Regions from separate parts of the Microbulbifer sp. SE14 genome, predicted to be linked through region 1. Evidence: riboswitches for the same ligand, from Rfam matches in the RefSeq annotation. Region 1 holds a riboswitch; the other holds the start of a gene.

Region 1 (4,880 bases):
TCGCTCCAGCAGCCCTGCTGCAATACGGCTTCCACCGTGTCCTCGGCGGATGCCACTATCAGGCCGTTGCCGGGCACCGTGCGCACGAGATGGTGAAATTGCCGCTGGATGTCCGCCAGGTCGCGGAAGATGTCCGCATGATCGAACTCCAGATTGTTGATGATCAAGGTGCGCGGGCGGTAGTGGACAAACTTGGAGCGCTTGTCGAAGAAGGCGGTGTCGTACTCGTCCGCCTCCACCACGAAGAAGGGGCTCTCGCCGAGGCGCGCGGACACGCCGAAGTTGCCCGGTACGCCGCCGATCAGGAAGCCCGGCTGCATGTCCGCCTTCTCCAGGATCCAGGCCAGCATGCTCGAGGTGGTGGTCTTGCCGTGGGTGCCGGCCACCGCCAGCACCCAGCGCCCGCCGAGGAAGTGGTCGCACAGCCACTGGGCGCCCGATGTATAGGGCAGGCCCCGCTCCAGCACCGCCTCCACCGCCGGGTTGCCGCGGGACAGGGCATTGCCGATGATCACCAGGTCCGGCGCCGGCTCCAGTTGGGCCGGGTCGTAACCCTCGGTCAGTTGGATACCCGCCCGCTGCAGCTGGGTGCTCATGGGCGGATAGACGTTGGCATCCGAACCGGTCACCTTGTGCCCCTCGGCCACGGCCAGCTGGGCCAGGCTGCCCATAAAGGTGCCGCAGATGCCTAGAATATGGATATGCATGGCGGAAATTTGTACTCCTGGAGATAGCGGCGCAAGCTTAACACGGCGTTTGACAGCAGTACTTGTCAAATACCCCAGTTTCGATGCAATTTCATCGCCATTCCATTAGACTCCGCCCCCTCATTTGCCAGCCTCAACCCCCTTGTAGGATGACCATGTCGATGAAGAACGCCTTTTATGCTCAATCTGGCGGCGTGACCGCTGTGATCAATGCTTCCGCCTGCGGTGTGATCGAAGCCGCGCGCGAGTATCACGACCACATCGGCACTGTGTACGCGGGGTTGAACGGCATACTCGGCGCCCTGCGCGAGGAACTGATCGACGTGGGCCAGGAAAGTGTGGACACCGTCACCGCCCTGCGCCACACCCCCTCCGGCGCCTTCGGCTCCTGCCGCTACAAGCTGAAGAGCCTGGAGGAGAACCGGGCCGAGTACGAGCGCCTGATCGAGGTGTTCAAGGCCCACGATATCGGCTACTTCTTCTATAACGGCGGCGGCGACTCCGCCGACACCTGCCTGAAGGTGTCCCAGCTGTCCGAGACCATGGGCTACCCCATCCAGGCCATCCACATCCCCAAGACCGTCGACAACGACCTGCCGATCACCGACAACTGCCCCGGCTTCGGCTCCGTGGCCAAGTATGTGGCCGTGTCCACCAAGGAGGCCTCCCTGGACGTGGCCTCCATGTGCGCCACCTCCACCAAGGTGTTCATCCTCGAGGTGATGGGCCGCCACGCCGGCTGGATCGCCGCCGCCGGCGCCCTGGCCCAGGAAGAGGAAGGCGATGCGCCGCATATCATCCTGTTCCCGGAAGTGGCCTTCGACAGGGAGAAGTTCCTGGCCAAGGTGCAGCAGACCGTGGATGAGAAGGGCTACTGCGTGATCGTCGCCTCCGAGGGCGCCCAGTACGCAGACGGCACCTTCCTCGCCGACGCCGGCACCACCGATGCCTTCGGCCACAAGCAGCTGGGCGGCGTGGCGCCGACCCTGGCCAATATGATCAAGAGCGAGCTGGGCCTGAAATACCACTGGGCCCTGGCCGACTACCTGCAGCGCGCCGCGCGCCATATCGCCTCCGCCACCGACGTGGCCCAGGCCTACGCCGTCGGCCGCGCGGCGGTGGAAATGGCGGTGGCCGGCAAGAACGCCATCATGCCCGCGATAGTGCGCGACGCCGGCCCCGAGTACGGCTGGTCCGTGGGCGAAGCGCCGCTGTCCGAGGTGGCCAACGTCGAGAAGATGATGCCGCGGGAATACATCAGCGAGGACGGCTTCGGCATCACCCGGGCCGGCCGCGACTACCTGCTGCCGCTGATCCAGGGCGAGGACTACCCGCCCTACAAGGATGGGGTGCCCCAGTACGCGAAGCTGAAGAAGGTATTGGTGGAGAAAAAGCTGAGAGACGGTTTCGACGTATAAGCGGTTGCAACCGCACCGGTTCAGAGAGAAAGCCCCGGCAGTGATGCCGGGGCTTTTTCGTTGCAGCAGCCAATCGCAGAACTAACCCTCCCCAGTTTGGTACTGTTCAACTGCAGCCTTTGTCAGTTTCCGCTCCCTCCCACATCTGATACCATCGCGCCCGCAAAACCTAAGGGGTGGCTTACGCCTGAGATGCCGGCGGATCTGAAAGATCCCCTGTGCAAACCCTTGAACCTGATCCGGTTAATACCGGCGTAGGAATAGGTACATATCCAATCATCCTCTTCGCGTCGCACACCGGGTCTCTTTCACTCCTGTTTCCCCCGAGAGAGAGCCATGAATCAAGCAATCAGAATAAAACCGCTGAGTTGGTGGATCGGCCTCGCCGGCTGCGTGACCGGTGCCGTCACCGCTACATCGGCAAGTGCCGAAACGGCGGGGCTGGAAGAGGTCGTGGTCACCAGCCAGTTCCGCGATACCGCACAGCTGGACACGCCCACCAGCGTCAGCGTGTTCGACGAAAAGGCCATTGCGGCCCGCGGCGCGCGCAATCTCGAACAACTGCTCAACCTGGCCCCCAATGTGAATTTTTCCAGCGGTGCGTCGCGGGGGCGCTTCGTGCAGATCCGCGGTATCGGCGAGCGCAGCCAGTTTATCGACCCGGTCAATCCGTCGGTGGGCCTGCTCATCGACGGTATCGACTTCACCGGCCTGGGCCTTGCAGCCAGCACGCTGGATATCGACCAGGTGGAAATCCTGCGGGGACCCCAGGGCACCGTCTATGGTGCCAACGCCCTGGCCGGCCTGATCAGCATGAGCAGCCAGGCTCCCGCTCCCGATCCGATGGCAAAGGTGTCCGCCGAGATCGCCGAATACGGCAGCCATACCCTGACCGCAGTCTCCACCGGCCCGCTGACCGACAAGCTGGCCTACCGCCTCGCCGCACAAAACCAGCAGTCCGACGGCTATATTCAAAACCGCTACCTGGGCCGCGACGACACCAACAACATCGATGAATCGGTCGTGCGCGGCAAGCTGCGCTATCGGGCCCGGGACGATCTGCAGCTGGACTTTTCACTGCTCTATCTCGACGCCGACAACGGCTACGATGCCTTTTCCCTCGACAATAGCCGCAACACCCTGTCCGACCAGCCTGGCCGGGATACCCAGGAGACCCTGGCGGGCGCCGTCAGCGGCCTGTGGACCGGCAACGGGGCGTTCACCCTCGAGTCCGTTTTCAGTTTCGCCGGCTCGGATACCGGGTACGGCTACGACGAAGACTGGACCCATCCGGGCTTCCACCCCGACGGGTACAGCTCCACCGACAACTACCAGCGCGACAGGGACAACCTGAGTGCCGACATCCGCTTTATCTCCACCGAAGAATCCCGATTGTTCGGCGACAGCACCGGCTGGGTGGCCGGCGTGTACCTGCGCCGGGAAGAGGAGGCCCTGGCGCGCAACGGCAGTTTCAGCAGCCAGTTCGATACTGAAAACGCCGCACTCTACGGCCAGTTGAGGAGCACACTCAGCGACAGGCTCGACCTGGTGACCGGCCTGCGGCTGGAGCGGCGCAACGCCGATTACGCCGACTCCCTGGCAGTCGCCGCCGATACCGGCGAAAACCTATGGGGCGGCAATATCACCCTGGAGTACGGCCCTGCGGACAATACGCTGATCTACGGCACCATTTCCCGCGGCTACAAGGCCGGTGGTGTCAACGGGCGGATCATTTCAGCCTCCGCGAGCAACCCGCTGATCGGAAGCGAGGTTTTCGAATTCGATACCGAGCATATGCTCAATTACGAACTGGGTATCAAAGGCAGCTGGCTCGACAAGCGCCTGCAGGCCCAGGTGGCCGCTTTCTACCAGGACCGCAGCGACGTCCAGGCCAAGCAGTCCATCTTCAATCCCGACGACTTTTCCTTCGACGACTTCCTCACCAATGCAGCGGGCGGAAAAACCACCGGCCTGGAAGCGGAGGTGAATTACCTGGCCGGCGACGCCCTGCGCCTGTTCGCCGCTGCGGGCTGGCTGGACGCGGAGTTTGAGCACTTCACCAGCAGCTCCCACGTGGATGCCAGGGATGATTACAACGGTCTCGTACTGGCGCCGGTGGACCTGGACGGCCGCGACCTGGCCCACGCGCCCAACTACCAGTTCTTTACCGGCGCCGAGTACGCCTTGACCGCGAACCTGGTCCTGCGCCTGGAAATGGAAGGCAAAGACGCCTTCTACTTTTCCAACAGCCACAATGAGAAGTCCACCGCCTACGAGCTGGTCAACGCCCGCCTCACCTACCGCGGCAACAACTGGGACCTGTCCCTGTGGGGCAGGAACCTGACCGACGAGGACTACTACACCCGGGGTTTCTACTTCAGCAACCAGTTCGGCAACAACCCTGCCAATGGTTACGCGCCGGAGGCCTACTACCAGTTGGGCGAGCCGCGGATTGTGGGAGTCTCCGGCAGCTATACCTTTTAAACGGTTATCGAGGAGTAAAGCCCGGTGAAACTGTCGGTAGTGCCGTAGGGTGCGCCGTGCGCACCAGCCCAGGACTGACGCGCGTTTCAGGCCTGTTGGTGCGCACGGCGCACCCTACGACCTCAGCGCCATTCGCACAAGACTGGAGTAAAAATCGTGAAACTGTCCGTAGAAATCAGCATGTACCCGTTAAAGGACGAGTACATTCCCCCGATCCAGGATTTTATCGAGCGCCTGAACCGCCATCCGCAGTTACGGGTCATCACCAATA
Region 2 (4,880 bases), on a different contig from region 1:
CGCTGAAGTTTCACCGCGAGGGTGTTCCCGCGGCCATGGCGGCGCGCTGCGCAGGGGAACAGGAGGCGCTCTGGAGTTACCAGGATGGGCTCTACGCATACACCGGCAAGCTCAGCGAGGATATCTACCGGCAATTGGCGGTGCAGGCAGGTCTGGAGCCGAGTGCGTTCAGACGCTGTATGCAGGCCGCGCCTTACCGGAATGAAATCAGTTCCGACGCGGCGTTTGCGTCCGATCTGGGCTTGAGAAATGTGCCGGTGGTATTTATCAACGGGCTCTATATCAAGGGGCCCCGGGAATACGACCACTATGCGATGTGGGTCGAGAAGGAACTGCGCCACCTGGGTGTCCCGAAAGGGCAGCGACACACCTGGGCCACGCGCCGACAGCCGGGCAAGGACCTGCCCGTTACGGAATTGCCCCTGGCTCTGGTGGGTGTCAGTCTGTCAGATAAGGCGGAAAACTCGAGCGCGTTGATCGAGGTGGAAGGAAGCCGGGCGACGGGTTTTCCCCGGGGTGGCGAAATTTTGCCCGGTGTGCTGCTGCGCGAGATCCACCAGAATTTTGTCGTGCTCGACAATCGCGGGGAGAGAGAAAGGCTGCCGCTGAAGGGCGAGGAGGCCACCAGGGTTCCGCTGACCGCGACGAGGGAGAGAGACGAGGAAACCCTGCGCCGCATCGAGCAGCCGCTGGGAGAGGGCAGCCGCAAGCTGGTCGAGCCATCTGGAGTCTTGCCCCTGGGGCGGGAGTGGCTGGAGCGACAGTTGCAGAATCGCGCTGCCCTGGAGAAGAAGTTCGTCGAGGCGGAGATGGAGGTGGAGGGGCACCACCTGCTGCGCCTGGAAGGAATCGCGGACAGCGAGTTCTTTACCGCGCTGGGGTTTGAGGAGAATGATGTGCTGCTGCGGGTGAACGACAGTTGGGTGCACAGCGGGCAGAACACCCTCTGGCAGGCCCTGACCAGTGGCCAGGTGGTGGACGTGGCCTTTATGCGCAACGGCCTGCCGCAGCGGCTGCAGTATGTTGTCGAGGAGCGGGGCTATTTCGAGGAGGAAAGGGAAGGGGAATCCGGTAATAGCGAACAGGATGATGCGGATTGAACCGGGCTTCGGGTATTCGAAGCCCAGTGTTCACCGTATCCGTGGTCTGGCTGGTTACTTATCCGGGTTGCCGCTCCACAACAGATCGGCCACTGTATTCTGCCCCTGAATACTGGGGTGGAAACAGTCCCCTCCATCGATATCGTCCTTGCCGAACTGGAAGGTGCCCGCGTTCAGGTTTTCCTCGCCGTTGTAGTCGGCCACCACTTCCACGCCGTTGATGCCATTATAGCTGGCAGCTTCCTCGGCGAGGATTTCGTTGTAGCGCCGCTGCGCAGCATTGATACCGGAATAGCGGGTAGCGAAGTCCTCGCCGTTCATGGTGTCGCCGTTGGTGGCTATGCGGCAGATACTGTAGCTGGACCAGATATTCTCGCAGTCAACTCCGGAATCAGAAGCCTGCTTCTCCAGGCCCGCAGCACGCAGGTCCTGTACCCGCGGCACTGAGCCCAAGAGTACCGTCGAGCCGTTGGGCAGACCCGCCACCAGCTTGTCCAGTCCGGCCTGCACCGCGGAACGCCATTCGCTCTCGCTGTATAGCGGATCGCCGCAGTTGGCCGGATCGACACAGTCGCGGTTGCAGATATCGTTGCCGCCGAGTACCACCTCCACATGGTCGGGCACTGTGGTTTGGGCCAGTATCTGGTCCGCCTGCACCGAGAAGTTGTTGTCACCGCCGCGCATCTCGGAGCCGGACTCGGCGGCATCCTTGTTGGCGGCAACATTGGGATCGAGCGCCTTGTATTTGTCGTGCACGCTGGTTACCGAATCATCCCAGCCGTCAAACCAGGAATGCTCCGGCTGGTCTCCGCCCAGCAGGCAGAACAGATCCCAAAAATAGCGATTGCGGGTACAGTCCGCGCCGAAACCCATGGTGATGCTGTCGCCGGCAGCGGTGGCCTTGGCGGGCGCCGCCGACGCCTGGCCAATGGACATGAGGCTCAGGACCACTGCTGTTACTACACCGTATTTCTTCCACATTTTGTTGTCTCCCATCCGGCTTCTGAAGAAGCCGTTTATTTTTGTCATTGCAATTCGGGTTACTACGGTGAACGCGTTGCAGTGTAATCCCCCGGCTGGTAGCGGCCTATGTGAACGAATCGGACTGATTGGTCAGTTTTCTGGATTTTGACCTGGGTTTTACTTCTGTCGCGCTATGCAACAGGCGCTGGCGCGAATTTAAATCCGGGGGAGTGGCAAAACGGGCGGGGACAGGGGCGAATTGGAAGGGGCCTTGTGAGTGGGCTCCTGTTCAAGCCAGCGGCCTTCTACTATACTCGACCACTACTTGTCGGAGTGCCTGTGGGCTGAGATCGCTGTCGCGAGATCCGTTGAACCTGATCGGGGTAACCCCCGCGGAGGGAACAAGGTCTGAAGTCGCATACATTATAAAAATGTGCGATTTTTCTCTGTCTGCCCCTGGGCGCTGCGGCGTCAACCATCCGCAAGCCACAGGGGTAAGCATGTCTGAGATCACCGAGCAGCCCAGCCGCACCGCAAAGTCCTCCCGCGCCGCCAGCCGCGATTCCGCCAAGGAATTTCTGGATAACCTCACCGCGCAGTCTTTCCCCAATTCCCGCAAGGTCTACCTGCAGGGCGGCACGCCGGATATCCGCGTGGGCGTGCGGGAGATCTGCCTCGGCGACAGCGTCGTCGGTGGCGATGAACAGAATCCGCTGCTGGAGCCCAATGCGCCACTGCGGGTCTACGACACCTCCGGGCCCTACTCGGACCCGGAATACAGGATCAATGTGCACGAGGGACTGCCCAGGCTGCGCCAGGCCTGGATAGAGGCCCGCGACGATACCGAAGTGCTCGATACCCGCCAGGCCGCCTACAGCCAGAAGCGCATGGCAGATCGGGGCCTCGACCATATCCGCTTCGAAAACCTGCCCTCGCCACGCAGGGCGAAGACGGGCCGAAATGTGTCGCAGATGCACTATGCGCGCCGCGGCATCATCACCCCGGAGATGGAATTCATCGCCGTGCGCGAGAACATGGGCCGCGCCCGGATCGCCGATGCGCTGAAGGAATCCCACTACCAGAAGGCCCGCGACGGCATCTATATCCCGGAGGAGATCACCCCTGAATTCGTGCGCCGCGAGGTGGCCGAGGGCCGCGCGATCATCCCGGCGAATATCAACCACCCGGAACTGGAGCCGATGATCATCGGCCGCAATTTCCTCTGCAAGGTCAATGCGAATATCGGCAATTCCGCGGTGACCTCCTCCATCGAGGAGGAGGTGGAGAAGCTGGTCTGGTCCACCAAGTGGGGTGCGGATACGGTGATGGACCTGTCCACCGGTGCCAATATCCACGAGACCCGCGAGTGGATTCTGCGCAACTCGCCGGTGCCCATCGGCACCGTGCCGATTTACCAGGCGCTGGAGAAGGTCGACGGCATCGCCGAGGATCTCAACTGGGAGGTGTTCCGCGATACGCTGATCGAGCAGGCGGAGCAGGGCGTGGACTATTTCACCATCCACGCCGGCGTATTGCTGCGCTATGTACCGCTGACCGCGAAGCGGGTGACCGGCATCGTCTCCCGCGGCGGTTCCATCATGGCCAAATGGTGCCTGGCGCACCACAAGGAGAATTTCCTCTATACCCACTTCGAGGAAATCTGCGAGATCATGAAGGCCTACGATGTCAGCTTCAGTCTCGGCGACGGCCTGCGCCCCGGCTCCATTGCCGACGCCAACGACGAGGCCCAGTTCGGCGAGCTGCACACCCTCGGCGAGCTGACCGAGATCGCCTGGCGGCACGATGTGCAGACCATGATCGAGGGGCCCGGCCACGTGGCCATCCACAAGATCAAGGAGAATATGGATGAGCAGCTGAAGCACTGCCACGGCGCGCCTTTCTATACCCTCGGCCCGCTGACCACGGATATTGCGCCCGGCTACGACCATATCACCTCCGGTATCGGCGCGGCCCTGATCGGCACTTACGGCTGTGCGATGCTCTGCTATGTGACTCCGAAAGAGCACCTGGGTCTACCCAACAAGGAGGATGTAAAAGAGGGCCTGATGGCCTATAAGATCGCGGCTCACGCGGCAGACCTGGCCAAGGGCCACCCCCGCGCGCAGCAGCGCGACGACGCCCTGTCCAAGGCCCGCTTCGAGTTTCGCTGGGAGGACCAGTTCAACCTGGGCCTGGATCCGGAGCGCGCGCGCACCTACCACGATGAGACGCTGCCGAAGGAATCCGGCAAGGTTGCGCATTTCTGCTCCATGTGTGGTCCAAAGTTCTGTTCGATGAAGATCACCCAGGACGTTAGGGCCTATTCAGAACAGCTGGGGGCTGCCAAGCAGGAGGCGGAGAAGGGCATGGAGGAGATGGCGATCAAGTTCAGGGATATGGGGAGTGAGATTTATCACAAGGGCTGATACTTGACCGCCACATACGGAATGCATTGGGCTTTCTACCGTCGTTCGTAGCACCGGCCCGGGCTGGTGCGGGTTTCAGGCCTTTTGGTGCGCACGGCGCACCCTACGGCACCACACAGAAAAACCGCTGGAAAAGTGTTGTGACAAATAGCAATTTACCCCGAATCGCCATCGCCGGTGGCGGCCTGATGGGTCGCCTGCTGGCCTGGCGGCTGTCGCTGCAGGGGCTGGACATCACCCTGTTCGAGGCGGGCGACCTGTCGACGCCCAGCGGTGCCTGCTGGACCGCCGCCGGCATGATCTCGCCGCTGTCGGAACTGGTGCACAGCCAGCGGGACATCTACGAGCTGGGCACTCGCAGCCTGGCGCTCTGGGCCGACTGGGTGGAAAG

Evidence for each region. Region 1 has a riboswitch for thiamine pyrophosphate ahead of AC6R19_RS04675 (TonB-dependent receptor). Riboswitches for the same ligand answer to the same signal wherever they lie in the genome.
Region 2: it holds a riboswitch for thiamine pyrophosphate, as region 1 does, so the genes downstream of both, thiC (phosphomethylpyrimidine synthase ThiC) here and AC6R19_RS04675 (TonB-dependent receptor) in region 1, are expected to answer to the same signal.

Annotation. Positions count from the first base shown of each region.
Region 1 is NZ_JCBAJA010000004.1:135,340-140,219, forward strand. It holds gene mpl (UDP-N-acetylmuramate:L-alanyl-gamma-D-glutamyl-meso-diaminopimelate ligase) at 1-707, opposite strand, end outside; gene AC6R19_RS04670 (6-phosphofructokinase) at 863-2,125, shown strand; TPP riboswitch at 2,288-2,403, shown strand; gene AC6R19_RS04675 (TonB-dependent receptor) at 2,462-4,609, shown strand; gene AC6R19_RS04680 (hypothetical protein) at 4,766-4,880, shown strand, end outside.
Region 2 is NZ_JCBAJA010000031.1:3,141-8,020, forward strand. It holds gene AC6R19_RS18460 (thioredoxin domain-containing protein) at 1-1,100, shown strand, start outside; gene AC6R19_RS18465 (SGNH/GDSL hydrolase family protein) at 1,155-2,081, opposite strand; TPP riboswitch at 2,383-2,481, shown strand; gene thiC (phosphomethylpyrimidine synthase ThiC) at 2,564-4,489, shown strand; gene thiO (glycine oxidase ThiO) at 4,630-4,880, shown strand, end outside.